Regions from separate parts of the Stutzerimonas sp. NM35 genome, predicted to be linked through region 3. Evidence: predicted binding sites of a transcription regulator. Region 3 holds the regulator's gene; each other region holds the start of a gene.

The links. Region 3 encodes FliA, which starts transcription of late flagellar genes. Its sites were predicted from a motif close to CTAAAGTTTNNNNNNNNNNNGCCGNTAA; they were not measured.
Positions count from the first base shown of each region.
Region 1: a site for FliA is predicted at 5,516-5,543, ahead of ACYCFC_RS09525 (flagellin). Genes of this name have one in related genera too.
Region 2: a site for FliA is predicted at 2,088-2,115, ahead of ACYCFC_RS00495 (flagellar protein MotY). Genes of this name have one in related genera too.

Region 1 covers NZ_CM137728.1:2,027,831-2,038,333, reverse strand. The annotation lists gene ACYCFC_RS09550 (glycosyltransferase) at 1-1,635, shown strand, start outside; gene ACYCFC_RS09545 (MbcA/ParS/Xre antitoxin family protein) at 1,907-2,278, shown strand; gene ACYCFC_RS09540 (RES family NAD+ phosphorylase) at 2,275-2,793, shown strand; gene ACYCFC_RS09535 (hypothetical protein) at 2,938-3,432, opposite strand; gene ACYCFC_RS09530 (Fic family protein) at 3,507-5,054, opposite strand; gene ACYCFC_RS09525 (flagellin) at 5,641-6,822, shown strand; gene ACYCFC_RS09520 (flagellar protein FlaG) at 6,858-7,271, shown strand; gene fliD (flagellar filament capping protein FliD) at 7,338-8,723, shown strand; gene fliS (flagellar export chaperone FliS) at 9,331-9,711, shown strand; gene fliT (flagellar protein FliT) at 9,778-10,065, shown strand; gene ACYCFC_RS09500 (RES family NAD+ phosphorylase) at 10,150-10,503, opposite strand, start outside.
Region 2 covers NZ_CM137728.1:94,821-105,323, reverse strand. The annotation lists gene ACYCFC_RS00500 (argininosuccinate synthase) at 1-1,064, opposite strand, end outside; gene ACYCFC_RS00495 (flagellar protein MotY) at 1,160-2,053, opposite strand; gene pyrC (dihydroorotase) at 2,249-3,292, shown strand; gene rnt (ribonuclease T) at 3,289-3,963, shown strand; gene thrC (threonine synthase) at 4,074-5,483, opposite strand; gene ACYCFC_RS00475 (homoserine dehydrogenase) at 5,574-6,878, opposite strand; gene ACYCFC_RS00470 (GFA family protein) at 7,087-7,584, opposite strand; gene ACYCFC_RS00465 (disulfide isomerase DsbC N-terminal domain-containing protein) at 7,680-8,405, opposite strand; gene ACYCFC_RS00460 (OprD family porin) at 8,598-9,917, opposite strand; gene ACYCFC_RS00455 (c-type cytochrome) at 9,964-10,503, opposite strand, start outside.
Region 3 covers NZ_CM137728.1:553,397-563,899, reverse strand. The annotation lists gene motD (flagellar motor protein MotD) at 1-90, opposite strand, end outside; gene ACYCFC_RS02650 (flagellar motor protein) at 240-980, opposite strand; gene ACYCFC_RS02645 (protein-glutamate methylesterase/protein-glutamine glutaminase) at 980-2,080, opposite strand; gene ACYCFC_RS02640 (chemotaxis protein CheA) at 2,129-4,303, opposite strand; gene ACYCFC_RS02635 (protein phosphatase CheZ) at 4,315-5,109, opposite strand; gene ACYCFC_RS02630 (chemotaxis response regulator CheY) at 5,130-5,504, opposite strand; gene fliA (RNA polymerase sigma factor FliA) at 5,771-6,496, opposite strand; gene fleN (flagellar synthesis regulator FleN) at 6,514-7,341, opposite strand; gene flhF (flagellar biosynthesis protein FlhF) at 7,433-8,713, opposite strand; gene flhA (flagellar biosynthesis protein FlhA) at 8,729-10,503, opposite strand, start outside.

The DNA.
Region 1 (10,503 bases), 1.5 Mb from region 3:
TTCGACTCCGCCTTGTCGCGTTCTGCCCTGTGCAATCAGGCAGCCCAACAGGCGAGGGGGGATTTTCTCCTGTGGTTGGGCGATGGCGCAGGGGTCATGGACAAGGACTGGTTGCAGCAATTGCTCAATCACGGCCAGCGTTCGGAAGTCGGTGCCGTGGGCGGCAAGCTGCTCTCGGCGGATGGCAAGGTGCGCCACGCCGGATTTTTGCTCGGTCTTTGTGGGCCAGCAGGGCGTGCCTTCGAGGGTGCCTCGTTCGACGATCCCGGCTATATGCAGCGTTTACAGGTCGAACAGAACTATTCGGCCCTCAGTGGTGAGTGCCTGATGATTCATCGCGAGGTTTTCCAGCAGGTCGGTGGTTTCGACGAAGCGCCTCTGCTGGCACGCTGGGCGGATGTGGACCTCTGCCTACGGCTGCAACAGGCAGGCTATCTGAATGTCTGGACGCCACGGGTACAGTTGCTGATGGTTGCACCTGCAGAAGTTGCGCCGACGGTGGCGGAAGACGATGCGATGTATGAGCGCTGGTTGCCTGTTATCGCGCGCGACCCGGCCTATAACCCTGGTTTCAGTTTGCAGGTCGAGCAGGGCTTCAAGCTGGCCGATCCGCAATTGTCCTGGCAGCCCTTGCAATCCTGGCGGCCTTTGCCGGTCGTACTGGGCCATCACGCGGATCGACAAGGGTGTGGCCATTACCGGATGATCCAGCCGTTCAACGCCATGCGAGATGCCGGATTGATCGAGGGGCATCTCTCGACGGGCCTGCTGTCGCCTGCAGAGTTGGCCCGTTATGCGCCGGATGTCGTTGTGTTGCAGCGAGCGGTGCTCGATGAGCAACTGGAAAAGATGCGCCGGATGCAGGCGTTCTCTGGGGCCTTCAAGGTTTTCGAGCTGGACGATTACCTGCCGAACCTGCCGATCAAAAGCATCCACCGTCTGCATATGCCCAAGGATATTCTCCGCAGCTTGCGGCGAGGGCTGGGGTATGTCGATCGTTTCGTGGTATCCACCCAGCCGCTGGCCGAGGCCTTCTCCGGGCTGCATGGCGATATCCGGGTGATCGAGAACCGCCTGCCTGCCGGTTGGTGGAAGGGCTTGCAGAGTGAGCGCCGCGTGGGTACGAAGCCCCGTGTCGGCTGGGCTGGAGGGGCAGGTCACACGGGCGATCTGGAGTTGATTGCCGATGTGGTCAAGGAGCTGGCTGATGAGGTCGAGTGGGTGTTCCTGGGTATGTGCCCGGACAAGCTTCGACCCTACATCCATGAATTCCACGCGGGTGTGTTCATCCATCAATACCCATCGGCGCTGGCCAGTCTGAATCTGGATTTGGCCCTTGCGCCGTTGGAGCAGAACCTGTTCAACGAATGCAAGAGTAATCTGCGCCTTTTGGAATACGGCGCCTGTGGTTTCCCGGTGATCTGCAGCGATGTGCGCTGTTTTCAGAGTGATGGCTTGCCGGTCACCCGGGTCAAGAACCGCTTCAAGGATTGGGTGGAAGCGATCCGGGCGCATATTAACGACCTCGATGCCGCCGCCAGGGCGGGGGATGAACTACGCACCGCTGTACTGAACGGCTGGATGCTTGAGGGTGAAAACCTCGAGGCGTGGCGCAAGGCGTGGTTGCCGGATTGAGCTGAGGTCTCGCTGAAGAAAACGCCATATGGGTTTGCTAATTGATATGGCGTTTGAGGATGAAGGAGCAGGTCTATCCCATCGTCCAGGGTAAAAATGAATCCTCAAGATCGTGTGGATTACGAGGCGGTCAGATTGTTTTCTTGCGCAATCCTTACAAGCGTGAGGATTTTTATGAGTTGACTGTCCTCCTTTCAGCCGTAGCATCGTTTGTATAAAGAGTATTTTGAGTGCAAAATAAGTGCGTGCTCTTTGTGCCAGGTGATACATCATGAATACCGTCCTGCAAGAACCCTTCGTTGAGCGGTTTCGCGAACCCAATACCCCATACTTGTCGCCGGCCAAGGTAGGTGACTTCTTCGGCTTTCGGGTACAGGAGCTGGCCGAGCGCGCTCATGTGCATCGCAACACCCCGACTGCCCGGCCCCAGGCCCCGCAGTTGCAGAAGTACCTGCAGGAGATGGTGAAGGTGCTGGCCGTTGCCACCGAGATGACTGGAAACCTGGAGCGGGCTGCCTTCCTGCTCCGCAATGAGCCGCTGCGGGCCTTCGGCTACAAGACTGCCGATGACTTGATTCAAGAAGGGCGGGCCGATGCGGTGATCGCCTATCTGGAGTCCCTCGCTGGCGGTGCTGCTGGATGATTTCGAGAACCCTTGGTGCGGACGAGGCCTGTTACCGGGTCATCGTGCCGGCCTACGCCAGCTCGCCGTTATCCGGTATGGGCGCGGCGCGCCAGGGTGGCCGTTTCAATCGCCCCAAGCAGGAGGCGCTGTACCTATCGCTGGATGAGGCGACGGCGCTGGCGGAGTACAAGCAGGACAATTCATGGCTGCGCCCAGGTACGATCTGCACCTTCTTCGTCAGTGGGCTGCGCGTGGCCGATTTGAGCGCTGGTTTCGATCCCGAGCACTGGTCATCGCTGTGGGCCGATTTCGCAGTGGACTGGCGGGCGGAATGGTTCGGCAGGTACGTCGAGCCGCCGACCTGGTATATGGCCGACGACGTGGTGGCGGTCGGTCTGGACGGCATCCTGTTTCCCTCCCAGGCGCGGCCAGGGGGGACCAACCTGGTGATCTACAGCAGTTCGGCCAGACCACCGGCGCAATTGCGCGTTTACGACCCGGATGGGGCGTTGCATAGGCTCGCTCAGCTCTGAGTAAGCCTTCTTCTGTGTGGCTTCAGCCGCGAAATTCGCGGATAAATCCGCTCCCACAAAAGCAGGATTACTCCACCAACACGTAACGGGGATATAGCCAAACACAAAGCCCCTCGCGGGAGAGCTTTCTTCTTCACGAACGCCTCAGCGGTCAGCGCCAATCTGCTTTTGTATTTGGATGTCCATTTCTTCCATGGCTTTTAAGAGTCCATTTTTCTCCTTGCTCGTGGCAGTAGATGTTGCTAACGCATGCCCCACGGTGTCTTTCGGTATTGTCAGTATGTTCTTGAATGTGACTGTCACCGAATTAGACCTTTTCGATTCTTGCTGAGAATTAACCTCTCCACCAATTCCAGCCCCCTCGCTGATAATCGGGGCTGATAGATCCACTTTCAGTTTGCCGCCATAGCTACTGTCTGCCGAAATATTGAACGTCACAGTCGCTGTATCAGCTATAAGTCCGGTTTTCACGCCACCTTGAGCATTGCGCATCTCGGTCAGCCCTTTTCCCACCTGCCGCATCGCTTCGACTAGGTCAATTGATGAAGCGTCTGTTTTCGTGTTCACGTTCTCCTTGGCTGTATGGTGAAAGCATCCAGTCAGTGGAACCAAGAGCAGCATCCAGATGATTTTTTTCATGACTTGCTCCTTGTGCTATTGAGTGACGATGGCCACACAAAGCAGCGTAGTAGCAAAACAATTTCAATGCTGATTCAGCTTCTCACACGCACCAACCTTCGATGGATTGCTGATGACGCAGGCGGACTCGGCCTCTCCGCCGCTTGCTCGGCCAGCACCTCCCGTGCTCGGTCCTCGATGAAGTCGAACACTTCCTGCGGCACGCTGTACTGGAACTGCTTGCGGCGGTTGCGCGAGACACTGCCGTTGTTGCTCAGGCACATCATTACCAGTTGCGTCAGGTCGCTGCCACGTACGTCGTAGCGTGCGTCGACGGCTTTGAATACCCGGTCGTAGACTTGGAGGAATTCGGTTTCCTCATGCAGTTCGACTTCCAACGCCTGCCTGGCCATTTCCAAGGTGAAAGCCACGCATGCGGTGGCATCCCAGTAGCGATAGATGCCCTCAGCCCCGGTGAACTCGAAGCTCAGGTTGTCTGCATCGAGCCAGAGCACTCGCCAGAACTCGCGGGCTGGTCGCGAAAAGCTTTGCAGGGCGTCGAGATACCGCTGTTCCTCGCGCTTCATCGCGACCGACACGGGCAACAGCAGGCCGTGGCTCATGGCACCGCTTCGGCATAGTGCCTGGTGGATCAGAAAGCGGGACAGGCGACCGTTACCGTCCATGAACGGGTGCAGGAAGACGAAGCCGAAGGCGGTGATGCCGGCGGCGACCAGTGGGTCGATCTGCAAGGGCGCTTCATTGGCGAAGCGCATCAGCTCTTCCATCAGCTCCCGGCAGAGTTCGGCAGGCGGTGGAACGTAGGTCACACCCGCTGCGCCGCGCAGGCCGTTGTTCAAGTGGTTCTGTTCGTGGCGGAAGGCTGCCGCCCGGTCGAACGGATTGCTGATCGTGCCGTTCTGCAGGGCGACCAGATAGACCTCGCTCAGGGGCTGGCGCTCATGGGCCTGCTTCAGGAGCTGGACGAAGCGCTCGGCCTTGTCGGCACTGGGCGCTTCTCGTTCGATGGCGAACGAGTCGTGGGTTTCGTGCAGATAGGCCCAACTCAGGGTCCTGTCCATCATGCCCGTGGGCAGGGCGCCGATGAAGTCCCGAGACTTGCCGAGAATGTCCAGCGCCAGCAGCGCCTCGATCTCGGGTGTCCGCTTCACCGTGGCGCAGTAGCGGAGTGTGCCGAGGCCATTGAAGTCCACCCGCCAGCGGGCATCGCGCCGTGTAGGACCGGTGATGTAGCGAATCGGATCGAACAGCGGCGTCGTGGCACCCCGCGGGCTGGCGTCGTGCTGCAGGCGGGTTCCGTTGAATGCTTCCCAGAGAAAGCAGGCCTTGCGGATATAGGCACCGCCAGGTGCCTTGCGCAGCTCGGTCAGCATGGCATCGGCTGGGATGCGCGGCAGCGCCTGGGCCAGCACGCCCAGGTTGACTCCTTCATGCTTGAGTGCGAACAGGATATGGGCGCAGTAGTCGCCTGATGGTGGCGCAAGGCGCTGGGGCACCGCGAGTTCGCCGCCCAGCAGCTCGATCCGCGTGACGGGCCTGATCACCGCGGGGCAGCGGATTGAGAAGACCTTCAGTTTCATGGCCTCGACCAGAAAGGCGTAGCCGACGAGCTGGCTCTTCATCCGCTGCTCCAGGACAGGATTATTTGAACAGGACGAACATTATTTGAAATATTGGAATCTGGGTATACAAAATTTAGGTCATGCCCTGTTGCGTGCTGGTGGGGTAATCCTGCTTTTGTGTGTGGCTTGAGCCACGAAGCCTTTGCTTGCCAGGTCAGCAGCACGAAGGCATGTGAAATGTGGCCTGTTTCAGCCCTGGCGCCGGTTTTATTCGCAACTGAAATTGCCTACAGGGGGACCAGACACTGTACCGGGCCATCGTGGGAGTGGACTTGTCCACGAGCTTTTAGGCGGGGCGCCATGAAAAGCTCGCGAATGAATTCGCTCCCACAAGGTCGGTGCAATGCCTGTGTAGCTCAAGCCCACCGCTCAGGTTTTCTGCATGCCTGCCGAAATGCTGTATGCATGGCCGGCAGTCATGGGGAAGTCAAGCGAGCAGGAAAATTTTTCTCGCCACTCCCCTAAAGCTTTCGAGGTCAGCGCCGAAATAGAGATTGAATGCGAACTTTATGGGTGCCTGGGTAAGTTCCCTCCCCAAGGTCGCACACTCAGGCAAACAAGCTAGGTCCGATGGAGGACACACATCATGGCTTTGACCGTCAATACTAACGTTGCTTCCCTGAACACTCAGCGCAACCTCAGCAATTCTTCCAGTGCACTGCAGACCACCATGCAGCGCCTGTCCACCGGTAGCCGTATCAACAGCGCCAAGGACGATGCCGCCGGCCTGCAGATATCCAACCGCCTGGGTAGCCAGATCAGCGGCCTGAATGTTGCGGTGAAGAACTCCAACGATGGTATTTCCATGGCGCAGACCGCTGAAGGCGCTCTGCAGCAGTCCACCAATATCCTGCAGCGTATGCGTGACCTGTCCCTGCAGGCGGCCAACGGCTCCAACAGCGACTCTGAGCGTACCGCACTTAACGATGAAGTCACCCAGTTGAAGAAAGAGCTGGATCGTATCAGCAACACTACTACTTTCGGTGGTCGTCAGTTGCTCAATGGCGACTTCGGAACTGCCAGCTTCCAGGTCGGTGCGGCTGCCAACGAGATGATCAGTGTATCCATCGGCGAGATGAGTTCTAAATCGCTTGAGGCCACGCACTTCGAAACGACGCTCGAAGCTGCGACGATTAGCGATACAGGCGGGAAACTGGCTGCAAGTGGTTCAGTCACGGTAGGGTTCTCGGTCAACGGTAAAACGTATAGTGTAGATGCCAATTTGAAGGCCGGTGATACTGCCAAAGACGTCAATCAGAAGATTGCTGCGGCAATCAACGATACCAACTCGGGCGTGGGTGCTTTCGTCAGTGATGCTGGCGAGATAACTATTGTCTCCAAAGGCAGCGATGCAGATGCTACTCAAGCAGCAGTAAGCGGTGTGACCGTTACCACTACCGGAGCTGCAACGGTTACAGCGGGTACCGCGACTGACCCGGTTGACGGTACTCAGACTACGATAAAGGAAATCAATCTGACGACTGCTCAGGGGGCTCAGATTGCCGTATTGGCGATCGACGAGGCGATCAAGTCCATCGACTCACAGCGTGCCGAGCTCGGTGCGGTGCAGAACCGCTTCGAGAACACCATTGCCAACCTGCAGAACATCGGCGAAAACGTCTCGGCAGCGAAAGGTCGTATCCAGGATACCGACTACGCCGCTGAAACTGCTGCGCTGAGCAAGAACCAGATCCTGCAGCAGGCCGGTACGGCGATTCTGGCCCAGGCCAACCAGCTGCCGCAGGCGGTGCTCAGCCTCCTGCAGTAAGCGAACAGGTAGGTCTGCAATAACTGCGGGAGGAAGTGCTTGAGCGCTTCCTCCCGTTTTGCCGTTGCGAGGTGATAAAAATGGATATTGCGATTTCAACCCGGCTACCGACCCAAACGGCACAGGCGCAGGGGCAGCAGGAGGCGCCGCGAGGTGTTACGGGCAGGCAGAGCGATTCCGCGGTTGCCGGTAATGCTGCTTCAGCCGAACAGCAGCAGGCGGTTAGCGTCGAATCGCTTGGTGAAGCCGTTGCGAGCATCAAGGATTTCGTACAGACCATTCGCCGTGATCTGAGTTTCGATCTGGATGATTCCAGTGGCAAGATGGTCGTCAAGGTGACGGATCGTTCTACGGGCGAGGTGGTGCGGCAAATTCCCACTGAAGAAGCGCTGCGTCTGGCCGAAAACCTGGAAGAGGCACGCAGTCTGTTGTTCAAGGCCCAAGCGTAGCGGCGCGATTCTTGCTGTTGCTGGGCTTTGGCTTTAAAACGTCAACCCTATGACGAGGTGATGGAAATGGCAGGTATCACAGGTATTGGCTCAGGCATGGACATCGATGCGATGGTCGGTGCTTTGGTTGCAGCGGAGAAGGCGCCAAAAGAGGCGCAGTTGGCCCGCCTGGAGACTGCCAACACCACCAAGATTTCCGCATTGGGTACGCTGCGTACGGCCTTGAGCAGCTTCCAGACGGCGCTCAAGGATCTGAACGACATCAAACTGTTCGAGAACCGTTCCGCCAAATCGTCCAATACCGATCTGCTGACCGCTACGGCCAGCAAGACTGCCCAGTCGGGCACCTACAACGTCAAGATCGAACAGTTGGCCACAGGTAGCAAAACGGCTACTTCCGCGCTGGCCAGTGATTTCGAAACGTCCGCCGCCGGCACTTTGACGGTCAAGGTGGGTGACGGACAAGGCATTGATGTTGCAATCGGCGAAGGTGCTTCGCTGACGCAAGTGAAGGATGCGCTGAATGCGGCGCTCAAGGATTCGGGCGTTACCGCCAATCTGCTGACCGATCCCAGTTCGGGGGAGACGCGTCTGGTGATGTCTTCCACCAATACGGGGGTGGGCAAGGACGTTTCCATCAGCGCCAGCGAAGGGCTGGAAGAACTGGACATTGATACATCTGAAGGGTCGGCTCATGTGCTGGAGCGCGCGCAGAACGCCAAATTCAGCATTGACGGTTTGGCGATGCAAAGCGCGGCCAACAAGATTGAAAACGCCATTCCCGACGTGACGCTGAATCTGGTTGCGGCGGATGATAAAAAGACGATTAAGGTCACGGTTGCACAGGACAAGGATGGTGTGACCGCCAACATCAAGAAGTTCGTCGATGCCTACAACAATCTGATCAAGACAACCAACTCGCTGACCAGGGTGACCAAGATCGGTGAGGACGGTATACCGTCGACTGGGGGGCTGGTGGGTGACTCCAGCGTTCGCAGCATACTTTCCGGCATCCAGAACGAGCTGATTTCGGTTGGAGGGGAGAATGGCGGCGTGCGGATTTTGTCCGATCTCGGCATCACCACCCAGAAGGATGGTACGCTGGCGATCGATGACAAGAAGTTGAAGACTGCGCTCGAGAATAATTTCGATGCCGTCGGGAGCTTCTTTACCGGTGAAGCAGGGTTGATGAGCCGTCTGAATAATCGGGTCGATGGTTTCAATCAGACCGGGGGTATTCTGGCGCAGCGGGTTTCCGGCCTGGAGGCAACCAAATCCGATATCGCTGCCCAGCGCGAGAAGCTGACGCTGCGGATCGAGTCGATGACTGCTCGTCTCTATTCCCAATTCAACGCCATGGACAGCATGGTCGCGCAGCTTTCCAATACCAGCAGTTGGTTGGAATCTACTCTTTCCAGCCTGCCAGGCGTGGTCAAGAAGAGCAGTAAATAAGCGCTCTCGACCGTAAGGCGTAGCGCCGCTCTTGCCCTTGTAGGCGCGAGCTGGACCGTTCCCACGAAGCCCTGCGCACACCGCACATCCTGTGCAAGCGGAGGCCACTGGGTGCTTGGGCTTTTTATTGTCGCCGCGCAATCTTCGGGTTTTCTGTAGGGCCGAATTCATTCGGCTATGTCCCCGTTACGTGTTGGTGGAGCAATCCTGCTTTTGTGGGAGCGGACTTGTCCGCGAATCGATGCCCGAGCATCGGCGTGGCTCCATTCGCGGCCAAGGCCCCTCCCACGATGGCCGCGTGCATACCGATCCTGTGGCAGCCCGGTAGGGTGGATCACGCTTTACCGATCCACCGAGGCGGAGTCGCGGTGGATGTAAAAAGCGACATCCACCCTACGCGTTTTGTAGGAGCGAGCCATGCTCGCGAACAAAAGCCCATACTTCGATACGGAATCACTTCGCGGGCATGGCCCGCTCCCACGAAGGCAAGAGCCCAGCATGTCTGTAGCGTGAAACCTGCTCCGGAACTTTATTGACCGCCCCGTTAAAGCTACGGTGAGGCATGCCGATAAAGGGTTATTCCCGCCACAAATGGAGCGCAATTCCCATGTATGCAATGGCAGCCATGAAGCAGTATCAATCGGTCAATACCAATGCGCAGCTTGTGGATGCGAGCCCGCACCGTCTCATTCAGATGTTGATGGAGGGTGGCCTTACTCGTCTTGCCCAGGCGCGTGGCGCGATGGAGCGGGGCGATGTGGCGCTGAAGGGCACACTGATCGGCAAAGCAGTGGATATCGTTGGAGGGCTGCGTGAGGCCCTGAACCAGGAGGCGGGCGGCGAAGTGGCGGCTAATCTGGATAACCTCTACGCTTACATGACTGCTCGCTTGCTCGAAGCGAACCTGAAAAACGATTCGACAATTCTCGATGAGGTAGCCGGGTTGTTGCGCGAAGTCAAAGCCGGCTGGGACGGTATCGCCCAGTAGGGCTGGGTATCAGCGACCTGTTAATGACGAGCGCATCGTCAACTGTTGGACTCTCGGAAGGCACGTATGCAACCCATTATTCAGTCACTTGAAGCGCTCCAGGCAGATTTGCGTGAAGCGCTGGCTCAGCTGGACTGGGAAGCGATAGGCGCGCTGGATGTGCAGTGCCGCGAGCTGGTTGGCGAAGTAGGTGACAATGGCGACCCTGCACTGCGCGAGCAGGTCGAGGCCCTGTCGAAACTCTATGCCGAGCTGCAGCACGCAGCTCGGGAAGAGCGTGAAAGAATCGCCGCCGATCTGACCAGGCTCAATCAGTCAAAGCAGGTCAATCGGGCATACGAGAGCCTTGGCTGAAGGCTGCCGAAACTATCGTCCCTGTAGCTCGGATTAGCCGTAGGCGTAATCCGACAGCTATGCCGACTTCAGAGAGATGAAGGTCTACAGGGTCAGTGTCGTGATTTGATTGACACTGATGATTTGGCCACTCCAGATCATCTCGTAATGGGCGGTCTGAATCATCGATGTCACAGACCTTGGGGTCATCAGAGCCCAGCAGACGTTGCCTGGAGAGCGGACCGAGTTGTAGCGCAAGCCAGGGCATCCTTCCCGTTTTGTTTCGTGCCCCAGTCGTCGAGAGTGACTGTAGTCATCCGGGGCGTATACCGGATCGGTCAGCGGTATCACCGTGGCGTCTCTCATCCGGGCATCGCTAAAGCTGCAGCTCAGGCCTCTGAAGGTAAATCTCTCGTAATTCAGACCCTGCACCTTCGACCAGTAGCGCCCTTGGTGATG
Region 2 (10,503 bases), 460 kb from region 3:
GCGATGATGATGTTGCCCTTATACAGTTTCAGACGTACCACGCCGTTCACCGTGGTTTGGGAGGCGTCGATCATCTGCTGCAGCATCAGGCGCTCCGGGCTCCACCAGTAGCCGTTGTAGATCAGGCTGGCGTACTTGGGCATCAGCTCGTCTTTCAGATGCGCGACTTCGCGGTCCAGGGTGATCGACTCGATGGCGCGGTGGGCCTTGAGCATGATGGTGCCGCCAGGGGTCTCGTAGCAGCCACGGGACTTCATGCCCACGTAGCGGTTCTCGACGATGTCCAGACGACCGATGCCGTTCTCGCCGCCGATGCGGTTCAGCTCGGCCAGCACGGTGGCCGGGCTCAGCTCCTTGCCGTCGATGGCGACGATATCGCCCTTGCGGTAGGTCAGCTCGATGTAGGTCGGGGTGTCCGGCGCGGCTTCCGGGGACTTGGTCCAGCGCCACATGTCCTCTTCATGCTCGGTCCAGGTGTCTTCCAGCACGCCGCCCTCGTAGGAGATGTGCAGCAGGTTGGCGTCCATGGAGTACGGCGACTTCTTCTTGCCGTGGCGCTCGATCGGGATGGCGTGCTTCTCGGCGTAGTCCATCAGCTTCTCGCGCGACAGCAGGTCCCACTCGCGCCAGGGGGCGATAACCTTGACGCCCGGCTTGAGCGCATAGGCGCCCAGCTCGAAACGCACCTGGTCGTTACCCTTGCCGGTGGCGCCGTGGGAGATGGCGTCGGCGCCGGTCTCGTTGGCGATCTCGATCAGGCGCTTGGCGATCAGCGGGCGGGCGATGGAGGTGCCCAGCAGGTACTCGCCTTCGTAGACGGTGTTGGCGCGGAACATCGGGAACACGAAATCGCGCACGAACTCTTCGCGCAGGTCGTCGATATAGATTTCCTCGACACCCATGGCCTTGGCCTTGGCGCGGGCCGGCTCGACCTCCTCGCCCTGGCCGAGGTCGGCGGTGAAGGTCACCACTTCGCAGTTATAGGTATCTTGCAGCCACTTGAGAATCACCGAGGTGTCCAGGCCACCGGAATACGCCAGGACTACCTTCTTTACGTCGGCCATTGCCATCCACTCCCGGGATTGAAGGAAAACGACAATTCTACTGGTCGCGACGTTGGTTTTACAGGGGCACAGCCCCTGGCATGGCCCGATTGCCGTCAGGACGACGGACTGACAGCTTCGGCAGCGGCTGTGGTAGTGGCCGGCTCGCGATACAGGCTCAGGCTCACCCGGCGATTCTTGGCGCGGCTGGCCGCGTTCCGGTTGGGCACCAGCGGATATTGCTCACCATGGAAGCGCAACGTGATCTGCTCCTTCGGCACGCCGTTGGCCAGCAGATATTCCTCCACAGCCAGGGCGCGACGCCGGGAAAGGTCGCGGTTGCTGAGCCGGTTGCCGCTGTTGTCGGAATGGCCGTCGAGCTGGATACGATTGACCGTGGGATCGGCACGCAGGTATTGCAGGATGATATCGAGCTTGGCCTGGCCCAGCGCATCGAGTGTCACGTCACTGCTGGGGAAGCCGATCTGCGACTTGCGAATCTGATCGAAATTCACCGGCAGCAGCTTCGCCGTGCAGCCACGGAAATCCTCATAGGCCTTGCCGAAACGCGCCGGCAGCAGGCGCACTTCCAGCGCCTCACCACCATGCAGCGTGCGATGGCGCACCACCGGACTGCGCCCGTCGAGCAACCCGCTGAGCAGGCGCCCGGCCTGCAGATGCGAGCTGTTGAACGGGATATCGCCCTCACCCACGGAAACCACGCCCAGGTTGATATCGCTACGGGCCGGCTGCCAGGGCGCGGCGGCGGCCAGCAGCGTCGCCGAACCGGCGCCCAGCCAGCGCTCCGGCGAATGCAGGCGGAAGATCGCCTCCTCACCGGCACGCCGCACGAACTCGCCACGACCAAAGCCGGCAATCGGCTGCGCCAGTCTGCACTCGAACTGGTCCCCCTCGACCTGCCACTGCACCCTCTCCAGACGCGTCTGGAAAGTCAGGGCATTGGCCGGCGAGGCCAGAAGGCAAGCCAGGATAAGAGGGCGCAGGCGCACACGAGGCTCCACGGGGAAGGAACATTCAACCTGTGTATCGGTGCGCCCTGCAAAAACTTGAACGCGCAGATCTTCATTCCAGCGGCGCTGCCGTCACGCAACGGGGTCCTTTCAGCTCGCCGCATCCCGCCTGCGGCGATTTTTCCTCGCATTTCCGGTAGCATTCGCGCACGTTTGATCCGCTTGGAAACCCGCATGTCCGATCGCATTACTCTCCTTCGTCCCGACGACTGGCATATCCATCTGCGCGATGGCGCGGCGTTGACACACACCGTGGCGGACGCCGCACGCCAATTCGCCCGCGCAATCGTCATGCCGAACCTGGTGCCGCCGGTGCGCAATGCCGCCGAAGCGCACGACTATCGCCAGCGGATCATTGCCGCACGTCCCAAGGGCAACGCCTTCGAGCCGCTGATGGTGCTCTATCTCACCGACGGCACGCAGCCCGACGAGATTCGCGCGGCCAAGAACAGCGGCCATGTTTACGCGGCCAAGCTCTATCCAGCGGGCGCCACCACCAACTCGGCCTCCGGCGTGACCCGCATCGAGAATATTTTCCCGGTACTGGAAACCATGGCCGAGGTCGGCCTGCCGCTGCTGGTGCATGGCGAAGTGACGCGTGCGGAAATCGATATCTTCGACCGCGAGAAATACTTCATCGAGGAGCAGATGAGCCGGATCACCGAACGCTTTCCGACGCTGAAAGTGGTATTCGAGCACATCACCACCCGTGACGCGGTGCAGTTCGTCGAGGCTTCGGCCAGCAATGTCGGCGCGACCATCACCGCGCACCACCTGCTCTACAACCGCAACCACATGCTGGTGGGCGGCATTCGCCCGCACTTTTTCTGCCTGCCGATCCTCAAGCGCAACGTTCACCAGGAAGCGCTGCTCGACGCCGCCACCGGCGGCAGCCCGAAATTCTTCCTCGGCACCGATTCGGCGCCCCATGCCCAGCACGCCAAGGAAAACGCCTGCGGCTGTGCCGGCTGCTACACCGCCTTCGCGGCGATCGAGCTCTATGCCGAGGCGTTCGAACAGCGCAATGCGCTGGACCGCCTGGAAGCCTTTGCCAGCCATTTCGGCGCCGATTTCTATGGTCTGCCGCGCAATACCGAGCAGATCACACTGGTTCGCGAGCCCTGGAGCGTGCCGGGCAACCTGCCCTTTGGCGAGCACAACCTGGTGCCCCTGCGCGCCGGCGAAACCCTGCAATGGCGACTGGAGGCAAACGCATGAGCGAGGACTCGTTCGACGACGAACAGGACAACAACCTCTCCGGCAAGTCTCGCTCACCCATGGCGCAGCGCTTTCGGGGCTTCCTGCCGGTGGTGGTCGACGTCGAATGTGGCGGCTTCAACTGCGCCACCGACGCCCTGCTGGAAATCGCCGCGGTGACCATCGGCATGGATGAACAGGGCCTGCTCTATCCACAGGACACCCTGTTCTACCGTGTCGAGCCCTTCGCCGGCGCCAATATCGAAGCCGCCGCGCTGGAGTTCACCGGCATCAAGCTGGATCACCCCCTGCGCATGGCCGTGCCCGAAGCACAGGCAATGGGCGATATCACCCGCGGCGTACGCAAGGCGGTCAAGTCCGCCGGCTGCAAACGCGCCATTCTGGTCGGGCACAACAGCAGCTTCGACCTGGGCTTTCTCAACGCGGCGATTGCCCGCTGCGACATCAAGCGCAACCCCTTCCACCCCTTTTCCAGTTTTGACACCGCCACCCTCGCCGGCCTCGCCTACGGCCAGACCGTCCTGGCCAAGGCCTGTCAGGCTGCGGGCATCGACTTCGACGGGCGCGAAGCGCACTCGGCACGCTACGACACCGAGAAGACCGCCGAGCTGTTCTGCGGCATCGTCAACCGCTGGAAGGAAATGGGCGGCTGGGAAGAGTTTGACGACTAACAGCGGTGAGGCCGACAAAGCGCTGGAGGCTTGAGGCTGGACGAAAAAGCGACTCGCAGTGGTCCTTTCGTCCAGCTTTCAGCCTCCAGCGCTTTTGTCGCCTTTTGCCTTTAAAGCGGCTTTCCGCGATTGCCATGCTCGCTGACGAAGGCCTGCACGGCCTTGAGGTCGTTCGCCAGCACGGTGCAGCGCTCGGGACGCTCGAACAGGTCGGCCAGGTGCGCCGGCAATTCCAGCGCCTTGCCGACTCCGGCCTTCTCCACCGCCTCGGGGAATTTCACCGGATGCGCGGTGCCCAGGGTCACCATCGGCGTTGCCAGGCTGCGGCGGCATTCGCGCGCGGCATAGACGCCAATCGCGGTATGCGGATCGAGCACTTCGCCGGTGGCCGCGAACACCTCGGCAATGGTCTTGCAGGTCTGCTCGTCGTCCACGGCCAGGGAATCGAACAACTTGCGCGCCTCGGTCCAGCGCTCTTCCTCGACCGACAGCTTGCCGCTGGCCTTGAAGGCGCTCATCAGCTCGGCCACGGCGGCGCCGTTGCGACCGTGCAGGTCGAACAGCAGGCGCTCGAAGTTGGACGAGACCATGATGTCCATGGACGGCGACAGCGACGGATGCAGGGTGTCCTTGTCGTAGCGGTTACCGCTCATGAAGCGGTGCAGGATGTCGTTGCGGTTGGTCGCGACCACCAACTGACTGATCGGCAGGCCCATGTTGCGTGCCAGGTAGCCGGCGAAAATATCGCCGAAGTTGCCGGTCGGCACCGAGAACGCCACGGAACGCGCCGGACCGCCCAGCTGCAGCGCCGCATGGAAGTAGTAGACGATCTGGGCCATGATCCGCGCCCAGTTGATCGAGTTCACCGCCACCAGACGTGTGCCCTTGAGGAAGCCTTGGTCGGCGAAGCTGTCCTTGACCATCTCCTGGCAGTCGTCGAAGTTGCCCTCGATGGCGATGTTGTGGATGTTATCGCCGAAGATGGTGGTCATCTGGCGGCGCTGCACCTCGGACACGCGCTGGTGCGGATGCAGGATAAAGATGTCGACGTTGTCGCAGCGGCGGCAGCCTTCGATGGCCGCCGAACCGGTATCGCCCGACGTGGCGCCGATGATCACCACCCGCTCGCCGCGCTTGGCCAGGACGTAGTCAAGCAGGCGACCGAGCAGTTGCAGGGCGAAGTCCTTGAACGCCAGGGTCGGGCCGTGGAACAGCTCCATCACCCATTCGTTGCCGTCCAGTTGGCGCAGCGGTGCGACCGCACTGTGGGCAAATACACCGTAGGTTTCTTCGAGAATCTGCTTGAAATCGGCATCAGGAATGCTGCCTGCCACGAAGGGACGCATGACCTTGAACGCCAGCTCGTGGTACGGCAAGCCGGCCCAGGAGGCGATTTCCTCGACGGTGAAGCGCGGCAGGTTCTCCGGCACATAGAGGCCGCCGTCGCTGGCCAGCCCGGCCAGCAGCACATCTTCGAAATTCAGGGCCGGAGCCTGGCCACGGGTGCTGATATAGCGCATATCTAAAAACCTTTCATAAAAGCCGATAACAGCGCTGAAGGCTGGAGGCTGAACGCAAAAGCACTTTCGTCCAGCCTCCAGCCTTCAGCCTCAAGCGAGTTGCTCTACCCGGATGCGCACGACCTTGCCAACCACATCATCGAGGGTTTCGAGGGCGGAGATGGCGTTGTCGATGCGCTGCTCCACCACCCGATGGGTGACCAGGATGACCGGCACCAGGCCGTCATGCTCTTCGGCTTCCTTCTGCATGATCGACTCGATGTTGATGCCATGCTGGGAAAGAATGGTCGCGACCTGGGCCAGCACGCCTGGATGATCCTTGGCCTGGATGCGCAGATAATAGGCGCTCTCGCAATCGCTGACCGGCAGGATCGGATGAGCCGACAGTGCGTCGGGCTGGAACGCCAGGGGCGGCACGTGATTGTTCGGGTCGGCGCTCAGCGCGCGCGCCACGTCCACCAGATCGGCGACCACCGCCGAGGCGGTCGGCTCCATGCCGGCGCCGGCACCGTAATAAAGCGTCGAGCCCACGGCATCGCCATTGACCATCACCGCGTTCATCACGCCGTTGACGTTGGCGATCAGGCGGTCGGCGGGGATCAGCGTCGGATGCACGCGCAGCTCGATGCCGGCGTCGGTGCGGCACGCCACACCCAGGTGCTTGATGCGATAACCCAGCGCCTCGGCGTAATTCACATCCGCCGTGGTCAGCTGCGAAATGCCCTCGGTGTAGGCCTTGTCGAATTGCAGCGGAATGCCGAAGGCGATGGACGCGAGGATGGTCAGCTTGTGTGCGGCATCGATGCCTTCGACGTCGAAAGTCGGATCGGCTTCGGCATACCCCAGCTCCTGGGCTTCCTTGAGCACGTCCTCGAAGGTGCGACCCTTCTCGCGCATCTCGGTCAGGATGAAGTTGCCGGTGCCGTTGATGATGCCCGCCAGCCAGTTGATGCGGTTGCCCGCCAGGCCCTCGCGGATCGCCTTGATCACCGGAATGCCGCCTGCCACCGAGGCCTCGAAGGCGACGATGACGCCCTTTTCACGGGCGCGGGCGAAGATTTCGTTGCCGTGCACGGCGATCAGCGCCTTGTTCGCGGTGACCACATGCTTGCCGTTCTCGATGGCCTTGAGCACCAGCTCATGGGCCAGGGTGTAGCCGCCGATCAGCTCGACGACGATATCGATTTCGGGGTTGCCGGCGACGGCGAAAACGTCGTCGGTAATGGCGATGCTACCGGTGTCGCAACGGGGATTCGGATGACGGGTCGCGATCTGCACGACTTCGATTCCACGCCCGATGCGACGGGCAATCTCCTCGGCATTGCGCTTGAGCACATTGAAGGTTCCGCCACCGACGGTTCCCAGCCCACAGATGCCAACTTTCACCGGTTTCAAGCTGCACTCCCCATTGCCAGCGAACGACCGGACACACCAGCCGAACAAAAGAGTCGCACATTACGAAGCGCACGGGATTTAGTCAAATCGGCTGGAGGTGTACCAAGGCCTGTACCCGTTCCGGGTCGATACGACAGAGTATCTGGAGGGCCGAATTCATTCGGCCATCGTCGCCGCGCAAAAGCCGAACGAGTTCGGCCCTACGGGCTCAGCTTTCCGCCCCGCCCAGGCCGAGGCGCTCATGCCACTGGGCCAGCGACTCGTCCGGGTAGTCAGCGAAGCATTTATCGCCCTCATGGATCTCCGGCTCGACCCAGCTGGCTTTGGAGTCGAGCATCAGGTGAGTGTGTTCGGGCGGCGTGGGTAGATCGGTATCGATGGCCGACGCATGCGGATGGACCAGCTCCGGCCAGCCGGGGTCCCATAGCCAGAGCGCACTGCCGCAGTGCCTGCAGAAATGACGCTGCCCTTCGCTGAAGGTGACCGCGCCGGTTTCAGGATCGACCATACGCGCCCGATAGACGCTCAGGTGCTCCCGCCCTTCTATCGCCAGCGTCCGGTAGTCGCCGCCGAGGTTGATCGCATAACCGCCGCCACCTGCCGTCTTGCGACAGATGGAGCAATAGCAGCGCATGAATGGATAAGGCGTGGCCGATTCCAGCGAGAAACGCACGGCCTTGCAGTGACAGGACCCTTCAAGTTTCATGATCGCCCCCTTCGCATGTCTTCAGACTTTGAACGCGGGGAGCGATGCAGTTCAACCGGTGTGCAGCCGGGCGCCTGGAGAAGGCGCCTCCGCCATCACTTGGCCTGGAGTGCCAGCTCGGCAAGCTGAGGCGCCGGCTGATAGCCGGGGATGATCTGGCCATCGGCGAGAATGATCGCAGGGGTTCCCTGCACGCCGATCATCTGGCCCAGCTCGTACTGCCCGGCAACAGGGCTGTCACAGGTAGCGACCGGCACGTCCTCGCGGGCCTTGGCCTTGTTCATCGCAGCCTGCTGGTCCTTGGCGCACCAGACGCTGGTCAGCGTACTGGCGCCGTGGCTCATCATGCCCTGGCGGGGAAACGCCATATAACGCACCTCGATACCCAGGCGATTGAGCTCCGGCACTTCACTGTGCAGCTTCTGGCAATAGACGCAATCGGTGTCGGTAAACACCGTGATATGAGCCTTGGGCTTTTCCGGGGCGAACACGACCATCTCGCTGACGGGCACCGCCGCGATAGCCTGCGCCACCGAACGGCTCTGGGCCTGCTCGGTCAGGTTGATCGCCTGGCCATCCTTGAACTGGAACAGATAGCCCTGGATCACGAACTGGCCATCGGCGCTGGCATAGAGCTGGCGCCCGCCCTTGAGCTGCACCTGATAGACGCCTGGCATCGGGCTTTCGGCAATGGCCTCGATGGGCATGTCAGGCTGGATCGACTGCAACGCATCACGGATTGCCTTGTCGGCATCGGCGGCCAGGGCAACGGAGCCGAGCAGACCGAGGGTCGCGGCGGCAAACAAACGAATCACGCGCATGGAATCTCCTGGCGACTTCGAGCAACAAAAAAGAGGCGCAGACTAACACAGGCGCCGTACCGAGACTGCCGCCCAACGCCCTGAATCGCCGGCGCTGCAACCTGACGCACACACTGACGAACGGCCTCACCCCTGCCTCCTGCACCTCGCACTACCCGCTGGCCGCCGAGAGATCAGCCAGTGGTGACGCCATCAGAACTCGAAGCGATAGCCGACGATCAGGCGGTTCTCATCCAGATCACGGAAGAAGTTCGAACGAATCATGGTGTTGCGCCAACGCAGGCTGAGATTCTTCAGCGGGCCGTTCTGCACGACATAGGTGACGTCGAAGTCGCGCTCCCATTCACGCCCGCTGGACTGGTCCGGACCACGGTCCACACCATGACCGCTGACATAGCGGGTGAACAGGCTCAAACCGGGAATGCCAAGGCCGGCGAAGTCGTAGTCGTAGCGGAGCTGCCAGGACTTCTCGTCCTTGTTGGCGAAATCCCGTACCTGGGAATAGTTGACCAGAAAGGGATCGGTGCCATTGATGTAGACGTAGCCGGTGTCGCCGGTCATCTTCTGGTAGCTCACGCCCAGTCGGGTATGGCCGAAGGCATAGCTCAGCATGCCGGAGAAGGCCTTGTTGTCCACGTTGGTCCTGCCATCGTCGGAGGACCTGGAGAGGCGCAGATCAGTCCTGAGAGAGCGCCCTTCACCCAGCGGCAAGACATGCACGCCGTTGAGGATATGCTGCCTGTACAGCCCCTCCAGCCGGGAAACGTTGTAGGCCGTGGTCAGCCCCGGACTCCAGCGGTAACTGAAGCTGGCGAAGTCGAAGCTGTCGCTCTGCCCGACCTTGCCGGGGGAAAACCTGCCCGCCTTGTTTACCGGCATGCCTCGGGGAATGTTGTTCAGCGTCATGGGCTCGTGATCAGACGAATAGCGCTGGTTGATCCGGTTCAGATGCCCGAGGTTGAAGGTCAGCCCGTCAATATCGGTACTGGTCAACTGCGCGCCCTGGAAGCTCTGCGGGAGCAGGCGTCCTTCCAGATTGGCGCTGACCGACGGCAGACGCGGCATCAATGTACCGACCCGCAATACGCTCTCGGCCACCCTGGCCTTGGCGGTCAGTCCCAGATCGCCGTAGCTGCGTTCCGCACGGCCCTCGCTGCGGTCGATCTGCAGCAACTGCGTATCGCTGCGACCGCGCCCGGAGTCCAGGCGAATGCCCAGGCCGGCGATGGCATCGACGCCCAGCCCGAAAGTGCCTTCGGTAAAACCCGATTCGTAGCGCAGGATTACCCCCTGCGCCCACTCTTCGGACTTGCTGCGAAATTCATCCTTGTTCACCAGTTTCGGCGGTCGGGTATTGGTGCTGTCAGTTGCGTCGCGGTAATCCCGGTTCATATAGAAGTTGCGCAACTCAAGCGACTGCTTGCTGTCCTCGAAGAAATCCGCAATCGCCGCAGCGGGCACCAGCAGCAAACCCAGGGCAAGGCCTCGCCCCGGCAGAGTCATGGTCGGCATAAAGGGTTCCATTCAGTGAAGGCAGGGGCGACGCACGCCCCTGATGTCATTCGGCGGTGAAAGTACGCGGGCGCAGAATCTCGGGTTTGAGAAAGTCCTTTTCACCCACATTGTCGTGATCGCCCAGCAGGCGCCCCTCCACTTCCAGCCCGTAGTTGGTGTGGGTGTGGAAGGTTTCCAGGTACCTGGCGCGCGTTTCCCGGACATCACCGGTGTAGCGCGCATCCTGCGGACGTTCCTGGCTGTTGATGTAGTAGGCTACGTCCCAGGCGTCCTGGTCGCTCAGGCTGTTCGGGCGGCCCAGCGGCATGTTGTGCTTGATAAAGGAAGCCAGGGTGAAATGCCGGCTGATGCCGGCCCCCCAGTTGTAGGAGGCATCACCCCATACCGGCGGGAAGACCACTTTGCCCTTCTGCTCCAGGCCGCTGCCATCGGCGGCATGGCAGAGCGCGCAGTTTTCCGCATAGACCTGGCTACCACGCTGGTAATCCATGCCCAGCGCCGGCTCGGGCAGCTTCGGATAGCCGCGACCGTACATGTTCTGCCCGTTCTGATACATCGGCACCCCCTTGGCCAACCACTGGTG
Region 3 (10,503 bases):
GAAGGCGAACAGCAGCGTGATGAAGTCCGCGTAGGAAACCAGCCAGCGCTCGTGGTTGTCCGGTTCTTCCTGGAATCTGCGGCGAGCCATCGTTCAGGACCCTGACGATGCGATCAGGGAAACAGGCGCAACATCGAGCAGGCGCACGTACAGGAAACCAGCCCCAGGCTCCATGGTCGATGTGCTTTCAGCGGTCGCCATCTGTGTTCCCCCTGTCCACGCCGCCGGCCCTGAACCGTTCAATCGATGAAGCCCTGCAGTTTCATTTCTATCGAGCGGGGGTTTTCGCCCTCGGCAATCGACAGGACTCCTTCGAGCAGCAATTCACGGTAGGTGGTCTGTTTCTGCACGATGCTCTTGAGCTTGTAGCCAATCGGCAGCACCAGCAGGTTGGCAAAGCCCACACCGTAGATGGTCGCCACGAATGCCACCGCAATGCCGCTACCCAGCTGGCTGGGATCGGCAAGATTGCCCATCACATGAATCAGCCCCATGACGGCGCCGATGATGCCGATGGTGGGTGAATAGCCGCCCATGCTCTCGAACACCTTCGCCGCACGGATATCGCGGGTTTCCTGGGTATACATGTCCACTTCGAGGATGCTGCGGATCACCTCGGGCTCGGCGCCATCGACCAACAGCTGCAAACCCTTGCGGGCATAGGGATCAGGCTCGGTTTCGGCAACCGGCTCAAGGCCCAGCAGGCCTTCCTTGCGGGCGGTCGTGCTCCAGCCGGTGACCAGGCTGATGCCCTTCAGCATGTCGACGCGAGGCGGAAAGAAGATCCAGCCGATGATCGACATCGCCCGCATGAAGACCGCCATGGGCGTCTGCAACAGTACCGCCCCGAGGGTTCCACCCAGTACGATCAGCGCCGCCGGCCCATTGAGCAGCGCGGAAATATGCCCACCCTCGAGAAAATTTCCCCCGACGATGGCGACGAACGCAAGAACCAGCCCGATAAGGCTGAGCACATCCATCAGATGCAGGCCTCGCTCAGGTGCCGACCGATGTCATCGAGCGCGTAGACGGCGTCGCTGAGGTTCGCCTTGGCCACGGCCATGGGCATGCCATAGATCACGCAGCTGGCCTCGTCCTGGGTCCAGACCTGGCTGCCGCATTGCTTGAGCATGCGTGCGCCCTCACGACCATCGGCGCCCATGCCGGTGAGGACCACCGCCAGAACCTTGTCATTGAACGCCTTGGCGGCAGAGCCGAAAGTCACGTCGACACAGGGGCGATAGTTGAGCCGCTCGTCACCGGGCAGAATGCGTACCGCGCCGCGCCCGTCGACCATCATCTGCTTGCCACCGGGCGCCAGCAACGCCAGGCCGGGACGCAGCAGATCGCCATCTTCGGCTTCCTTGACACGGATGTTGCAGAGCTTGTCCAGACGTTCGGCGAAGGCCTTGGTGAACGCGGCGGGCATGTGCTGGATCAGCACGATGGGCGCCGGGAAGCCGGCCGGAAGCTGGGTCAGCACCCGCTGCAGCGCCACGGGACCACCTGTGGACGTGCCGATGGCGACCAGCCGGTAGGCCTTGCGCCGTGGCGCCGGCGAAACCGGGCTCGGCGCCGGTGCTGGCGTACTGCGCGGCGCGGTGAAAGCGGGCACTGCCGGCGCTGCCGCCGTGCGGCCAACCGGAGCCGCCGACGGCGTGCGAGGACTGACGTAATGCCGATTGCTGCGCGAGATGGTGTGCACTTTCTCGCAGAGCAGCTGCTTGACCTTGTCCGGGTTGCGCGAAATATCCTCGAAATTCTTCGGCAGGAAATCCACCGCCCCGGCATCCAGCGCATCCAGCGTGACGCGCGCGCCTTCATGAGTCAGCGAGGAGAACATCAGTACCGGCGTCGGACAACGCTGCATGATCTGCCGCACCGCGGAAATGCCATCCATTGTCGGCATTTCATAATCCATGGTGATGACGTCGGGCTTGAGCGCCAGCGTCTGGTCAATCGCCTCTCGTCCGTTGGTGGCGGTGCCGATCACCTGGATATTCGGGTCTGAAGAGAGGATTTCCGATACACGGCGCCGAAAGAAGCCGGAATCGTCCACTACCAGGACCTTGACTGCCATAAAACACTCCTAGCGACAGCGCTCCCCCAGGGAGCGCTGTCCAACTGATCAGATCCTGCGTGCGTAACGCTTGAGCATGCTCGGCACATCGAGGATCAGAGCTATCCGACCGTCGCCCGTGATGGTCGCACCGGACATGCCTGGTGTGCCTTGCAGCATCTTGCCCAGCGGCTTGATCACCACCTCTTCCTGGCCCACCAGCTGATCGACGACGAAGCCGATGCTCTGGTTACCGACACTCAGGATCACCACATGACCTTCGCGCTGCTCCTCCTGCTGCGCGTCCTTCACCAGCCAGCGCTTGAGATAGAATAGCGGCAGCGCCTTGTCACGCACGATCACCACTTCCTGACCATCGACGACATTGGTGCGGGACAGATCGAGATGGAAAATCTCGTTGACGTTGACCAGCGGAAAAGCGAATGCCTGGTTGCCCAGCATCACCATCAGGGTCGGCATGATCGCCAATGTCAGCGGCACTTTGATCACCACGCGCGAGCCCTGGCCCTTGGCGGAGAAGACATTGACCGTACCGTTGAGCTGGGAAATCTTGGTCTTGACCACATCCATGCCGACGCCACGACCGGAGACGTCGGAGATCTCCGTCTTGGTCGAGAAACCCGCCGCGAAGATCAGGTTGTAGCACTCCAGATCACTCAGTCGCTCGGCTGCATCCTTGTCCAGCATGCCCTTCTCGATAGCCTTGGCACGCAGGATGTTGGCATCCATGCCTTTGCCGTCGTCACTGATGATCAGCAGGATGTGATCACCCTCCTGCTCGGCGGACAACACCACCTTGCCGGTGCGCGGCTTGCCTGCGGCTTCGCGCTCATCCGGCATCTCGATGCCATGATCGACCGCGTTACGCACCAAGTGCACCAGCGGATCGGCCAGAGCCTCGACGAGGTTCTTGTCCAGATCGGTTTCCTCACCGATCAGCTCAAGATTGATTTCTTTCTTCAGGTTGCGCGCCATGTCCCGGATCAGACGCGGGAACCGACCGAAGGCCTTCTTGATCGGCTGCATGCGCGTTTTCATCACCGCGCTTTGCAGGTCGCCAGTGACCACGTCGAGATTGGACACTGCCTTGGACATGGCCTCGTCGCCGCTGTCGGCACCCAGCCGCACCAACCGGTTACGCACCAGCACCAGCTCGCCGACCATGTTCATGATCTCGTCGAGCCGCGCCGTATCGACGCGTACCGTGGTTTCGGCTTCACTGGCCGGTTTTTCCGCCGCGGCCCTGGCAGGCGCGGCGGCAGCCTTGGCGGGTGCGGCTACGGGTTTCGCTGCAGCAGCTTTCGGCGCGGCGCCCGGCTTGGCTGAAGCGGGCGCAGATGCTGGTGCGACCACTTCCGCTTCGAACTTGCCTTTGCCATGCAACTGATCGAGCAAGGCCTCGAATTCATCATCGGTGATGTGATCGCCGCCTGCAGCGGGAGCAGAAGCGGAAACAGTCGTGGTATCGGCGCTTGCCTGCTGCGGCTCAGCGGCGGCAGGTACTTCGGCGAACTGTCCCTTTCCGTGCAACTGATCGAGCAGCGCCTCGAACTCATCGTCGGTGATCTCATCGCTGACAGGCGCCTCGCTAGCCCTGGGCGCAGAAGCAATCTGTGCGGCGCCGGAATCGATCTTGAACTGTCCCTGGCCATGCAGCTGATCGAGCAGCGATTCGAATTCAGCGTCAGTAATCTCATCGTCAGCGACGGCAGCAGAGGCGTTGCCCGCCGCATCGTCCAGCGCACCGAGCAACTGCTCGAACTCGTTATCCGCAGTCGCGGCTTCAGGCTCTGGCGCAACAGCGACAGGCTCGGCAGCCGGGGCATCCATGCTGGCCGGCTCGGCCAGGCGCGCCAATGCGGCCAGCAGTTCAGGTGTAGCCGGGGTCACTTCAGTGCGTTCACGCACCTGATTGAACATGGCATTGACGGCGTCCAGTGCCTGCAGCACGACATCCATCAGTTCCGGTTCAACGCGACGCTCACCCTTGCGCAGGATGTCGAAAACGTTTTCGGCGATATGGCAGCACTCGACCAGCTCATGCAGCTGGAGAAAGCCGGCACCGCCTTTTACCGTGTGAAAACCGCGAAAAATCGCATTGAGCAAGGCGGTATCGTCGGGGCTGCTTTCCAGCTCCACCAACTGCTCTGACAATAGTTCGAGAATCTCGCCGGCCTCTACCAGGAAGTCCTGGAGAATCTCCTCATCGGCGTCGAAGCTCATATTCACATCCCCTAAAAGCCCAGGCTCGAAAGCAGGTCGTCGACATCATCCTGACCGGACACGACATCCTCTCGTATATCGGCATGCATCTGCGGACCTTCACCATTGGAAGATTCTTTTTCTCGTTTTTGTCTTTCCTGCTCCAGGCGTATCGACTCGCAGTCGTGCCGGATACCCGCCATGCGATCGACCTGACCGGCCATCAGCACAAGATTGAGCAGGTTGCTTTCGAGCTCGCTGACCAGTCGGGTGACCCGCTTGATCACCTGCCCGGTCAGATCCTGAAAGTCCTGAGCCAGCATGATTTCGCTGAGATTCTGCGAGAGCTGACTGCCATCGTTCATGGAGCGCTGAAGAAACGAATCGACCCGGCGGACAAGATCCCTGAACTCTTCAGCATTCATGTCCCGGCGCATGAAGCGCTGCCAGTCAGCCGTCAGGCTCTGGGCTTCGTAGCTGACGTAGTTCACCAGTGGCGTCGACTCTTCCACCAGATCCATGGTGCGATTGGCCGCCTTTTCGGTCATCGTCACCACATAGGAAAGGCGATCGGTCGCATCGGTGATCGGCGATGGATCGCCGCCCGTGGCGCTGGTATCCATCTCGAGCTTGACGATGGCGTTGTGCAGTTCGCGCGTGAGCTTGCCGACCTCATGATAGAGGCTGTTGTTGCGAATCTGATTAAGCTCATTGAGCATCTGCGCAGTATCATCCAGGCGGCCTTGCTGCAGACTTTCGAGCAGCTGAGGCGCACGGGCTCGCAGAGTCGCTTCAAACTCCACAAGACTTTGTTCTGCTTGCGTCATAGTACCCTCGCGGCGCTACTTCAGCCGTTGACGCGCTCGAAGATCTTCTCGATCTTTTCCTTGAGCACCTGGGCCGTGAATGGCTTGACCACGTAGCCGTTAACACCGGCCTGTGCGGCTTCGATGATCTGGTCGCGCTTGGCTTCAGCGGTGACCATCAGGACCGGCAGGTGCTTGAGGCGCTCATCGGCGCGCACATGACGCAACAGGTCGATGCCGCTCATGCCGGGCATGTTCCAGTCAGTCACGAGGAAGTCGAAACTGCCACTCTTGAGCATGGGCAACGCGGTGGTGCCGTCGTCCGCTTCGGCGGTATTGGTGAAACCCAGATCGCGCAAGAGGTTCTTGATGATCCGTCTCATCGTCGAGAAGTCGTCAACGATGAGGATTTTCATGTTCTTGTCCAAGTACACCTCCGTAAATCCCGAAATCCCCAAAGCCCTGCTCACGGCTTTTCTGCGGGCTTCATCGATAAAGCCTGTAGGGCACCTCTAAAAACTACCTGCGTTGTCATCGCTGCGTTAAAAACAGGCTCAAAATGCTCATTTACAACTCGTAAACTGCGCTTTTTCGCCTGTTTTTGCCTTGCGCTGACTGCCTCGCCTACGTTTCTAGAGGCGCCCTGTAGAAAGCGGCCTCGAATGCTTTTTGCAAACCGGCGTCAGCGCGCGCGCCACTCACCGAGGCGGGCACGCAAACGTGCCGCGCATTGACTGTGCAACTGACTCACCCGCGACTCGCTGACCCCCAGAACCTGGCCGATCTCCTTCAAGTTCAACTCTTCGTCGTAGTACAGCGAAAGCACCAGCTTTTCACGTTCCGGCAGGTTGCTGATGGCCTCGGCCAGCGCCTGCTGAAAACGCTCGTCTTCGAGATCACGAAACGGCTCGGGATGCGCGCTGGCGGCATCTTCACCGAACTCTCCGTGCTCGCCTTCCTGAAGCAGATCATCAAAACTGAACAGGCGGCTGCCCAGAGTGTCACCCAGAATGCCGTAGTACTCATCCAGACTCAATTCAAGTTCGGCTGCAACCTCGTGATCTTTAGCGTCGCGACCGGTTTTCGCCTCGATGGCCCGAATCGCCTCGCTGACCATGCGCGAGTTGCGGTGCACCGAGCGCGGCGCCCAGTCGCCCTTGCGTACCTCATCGAGCATGGCCCCGCGAATGCGAATACCGGCATAGGTTTCGAAGCTCGCGCCTTTTCCCGAATCGTATTTCTTCGATGCCTCGAGCAGCCCGATCATGCCGGCCTGCAGCAGATCATCCACCTGCACGCTCGCCGGCAAGCGCGCCAACAGGTGATAGGCGATGCGCTTGACCAACGGCGCGTACTGGTCGATGAGCTGGTATTGCGAGTCTTTTGCCTGAGCCTTGCTGTAATACATACCCAATCCAGCCGGTGTCATTCGTGAGTGTCTGCGGCGGGCCTGACAAGGCGCTCCACAAAGAACTCCAGATGGCCGCGCGGAGTTGCCGGCAGCGGCCAGGTATCCACTTTCTGTGCGATGGCCTTGAACGCCAGCGAAGACTTGGCGCGCGGGTACGCCTCATAGACGGCACGCTGCTTCTGTACGGCCTTGCGCACAGATTCGTCGTAGGGCACCGCCCCCACATACTGTAGCGCCACATCGAGGAAGCGCTCGGTCACCTTGGCCAGTTTGGCGAACAGATTGCGCCCTTCCTGCGGTGCGTGTGCCATGTTGGCCAGCACGCGGAAACGGCTGATGCCGTAGTCACGGTTGAGCAACTTGATCAGGGCATAGGCGTCGGTAATCGACGTCGGCTCGTCCGTCACCACCAGCAGGACTTCCTGTGCGGCGCGGACGAAACTCACCACACCATCACCGATACCGGCGGCGGTGTCGATGATCAGCACGTCGATATCATCGCCAATGTCGCTGAATGCCTGGATCAGCCCAGAGTGCTGCAGACTGGACAGCTGCACCATGCTCTGGGTCCCGGAAGCCGCGGGCACGATGCGTATGCCGCCCGGCCCCTGGATCAGCACATCGCGCAGATCACATTCGCCGGCGATGACATCGGCCAGGGTACGCTTGGTGGTCAAACCCAGCAGCACATCGACGTTGGCCAGGCCAAGGTCGGCGTCGAGCAGCACCACCCTGCGACCGAGATCGGCCAACGCCAGCGCCAGATTGACCGACACGTTGGTCTTGCCGACGCCACCCTTGCCGCCAGTCACTGCAATCACCTGTACGGGATGAGTACCCATTTTCACACGCCTATATCTTGCTGGGGCCACAGGGCCATCGATGCGTTCAGCCGGAACGCGTCTTCATTGTCTGTATCACGGGACCAAGCCTTCATCCGACCTTCCGTGATGATCCGTTGTACAACCCGGTAAACATGTCTGCCATGGTCTCCTCGCTGGGAGACTCGTCCAATTGCAGGCTTACCGCCCGACTGACCAATTGATGACTGCGAGGCAACTGCAGGTCATCAGGGATGCGCGGTCCATCGGCCAGATAGGCTATCGGCAGATGCTGGCTAATCGTTAGCCCAAGCACGTCACCCAGGCTACCGGCCTCATCCAGCTTAGTCAGGATGCAGCCCGCCAGCCCGCAACGGCGATAGTTGTGCCAGGCTGCCTTCAATACCTGGCTCTGGCTGGTTGCCGCCAGCACCAGGTAGTTTTTCGATTTGATGCCACGATCGGCCAGGGTTTCGAGCTGCATGCGCATCATCGCATCACCTGCCGGAAGCCCGGCGGTATCGACGAGAATCAGGCGTTTGCGCGCCAGGGGCTGCAGCGTCTTGCCCAGCGGCTGGGCAGGGTCGATCTGAACGACTGGCACATCGAGGATACGACCCAGCGTTCTCAGTTGCTCCTGAGCGCCGATACGGTAGTTGTCCATGCTCGCCAGGGCGATACTCTGCGGCCCGTACTTGAGCACGTAGCGCGCCGCCAGCTTGGCCAGCGTGGTGGTCTTGCCGGCACCGGCCGGGCCGACCAGAGCGATGACGCCGCCCTCTTCCAGCGGCTCGACCTTGCTGACCTTGATCGATTGCGCCAGATGCGCCAGCAGCATGCGCCATGCCTGACGCGGCTCGGCCACGGTGGACACCTTCTCCAGCAGGCTGCGCGACAGATCAGCCGGCAGGCCGATACGCTGCAGACGGCGCCAGAGGCCAGCCTGCTGCGGGCGGCGGCTTTGCTCCTGGCCCCAGGCAATGGAGCCCAGCTGCACTTCGATCAACTCGCGCAGGCCTTGCAACTCACTGTGCATGGCCTCGACCGCACGGGAATCGAGCGAAGCCGTCGGTGCGGAAGGTGTCGCCTGGGCGACCGCAGCCGGCTTATCGTCAAGCAGTTGACGGTCCTTGCCGGCCTGCGCGCGTGACGGCGCACTCAGCTCGGCGTGGGCGCTGGCGATTCGCGCCTGGGTCTTGCGCAGTTCGGCCTCGAGCGCCGCATTCGGTTGCTTCGAGACGACCGGTTCCATCGGGTAATCGAGCACAGCGGTCAGCTCGACGCCGCCGGCGACACGGCGATTGCCCGTAATCACGGCATCGGCGCCCAGCTCGTCACGAATCATCTTCATGGCGATGCGCATGTCGGCTGCGAAGAAACGTTTGACCTGCATGGCCTGTACCCTCGGTTAATTCTGACCCACCGTCGCAACGATGGTGACCTGCTTGTTATCCGGTATTTCCTGGTAGGCCAGGACATGAATGCTGGGGACCGACAGGCGGGCGAATCGCGACAGCATCGCGCGAACCGGGCCAGCTACCAGCAGAATCGCCGGTTTGCCCAACATTTCTTGACGCTGTGCGGCATCTACCAGTGACCGTTGCAACTTTTCGGCCATTCCCGGCTCCAGGAGAATACCATCGTCGGCCCCCTGGCCAGCCTTCTGCAGACTGTTGAGCAATATCTGTTCCAATCTGGGTTCCAGAGTAATCACAGGCAGCTGCGGCTCTAGTCCCACAACGTTTTGCACGATTGCACGGGAAAGCGCGACCCGCACCGCCGCCACCATCGCGGCGGGATCTTGACTCTTGGCCGCGACATTGGCGATGGCCTCGGCGATGGTGCGGATATCACGCACCGGCACCTGCTCCTGCAGCAACGCCTGCAGCACCTTGAGCAGCGTCGAGAGGGAAATCATCCCCGGCACCAGCTCCTCGGCCAGCTTGGGCGAACTCTTGGCCAGCAACTGCATCAGTTGCTGGACTTCCTCGTGCCCCAACAGCTCATGGGCATGCTTGTGCAGGACCTGATTGAGGTGAGTCGCGATCACGGTGCTGGCATCGACCACCGTGTAGCCGAGCGACTGCGCCTGATCGCGCTGGCCGGCCTCGATCCACACCGCCTCCAGACCGAACGCCGGGTCCTTGGCCGCGATGCCGTTGAGCGGGCCGAACACCTGCCCCGGATTGATCGCCAGCTCGCGATCGGGATAGACCTCGGCCTCGGCCAGGCTCACGCCCATCAGCGTCAGCCGATAGGCATTGGGCAGCAGGTCGAGGTTGTCGCGGATGTGCACCGATGGCATCAGGAAGCCCAGGTCCTGGGAAAGCTTCTTGCGCACGCCCTTGATCCTGGCCAGCAGTTGCCCGCCCTGGTTGCGGTCGACCAGCGGGATCAGCCGGTAACCGACTTCCAGGCCGACCATATCCACCGGCGTGACGTCGTCCCAGCCCAGTTCCCGGGTTTCCGCCGCACGCTGTGCCGGGAGCATTTCCTGCTGCGTCTGGACTTCCTGCTCAGCCTTCAGCTTGACCTGCTTCTGGCGATGCCAGATCCAGTAGGCGCCGGCTGCGGCCACGGCACCGAGCCCGAGAAACGACATATGCGGCATGCCGGGAACCAGGCCCATGGCAATCATCAGCCCCGCGGATACGGCGAGCGCCTTGGGCGAGGCGAACATCTGCCGGTTGACCTGCTGGCCCATATCCTCGGAGCTGGTGACGCGAGTGACCATGATCGCCGCCGCAGTGGACAGCAGCAGCGACGGAATCTGCGCCACCAGGCCATCACCGATGGTCAGCAACGCATAGATCTGCCCGGCTTCGGAGAAGCTCAGGCCATGCTGGAGCATGCCGATGCCCATCCCGCCAAGCAGGTTGATGAACAGGATCAGCAGGCCGGCAATGGCGTCACCGCGAACGAACTTGCTGGCACCGTCCATGGAACCGTAGAAATCGGCTTCCGAAGAAACCTCGGTGCGGCGCTTTTTCGCTTCCTCCTGATCGATCAGGCCCGAGTTCAGGTCGGCGTCGATGGCCATCTGCTTGCCCGGCATGGCGTCGAGGGTGAAGCGCGCGCTCACTTCGGAAATACGCCCCGCACCCTTGGTCACCACGACGAAGTTGATGATCATCAGAATCGCGAAGACCACGATACCCACGACGTAATTGCCGCCGATCACCA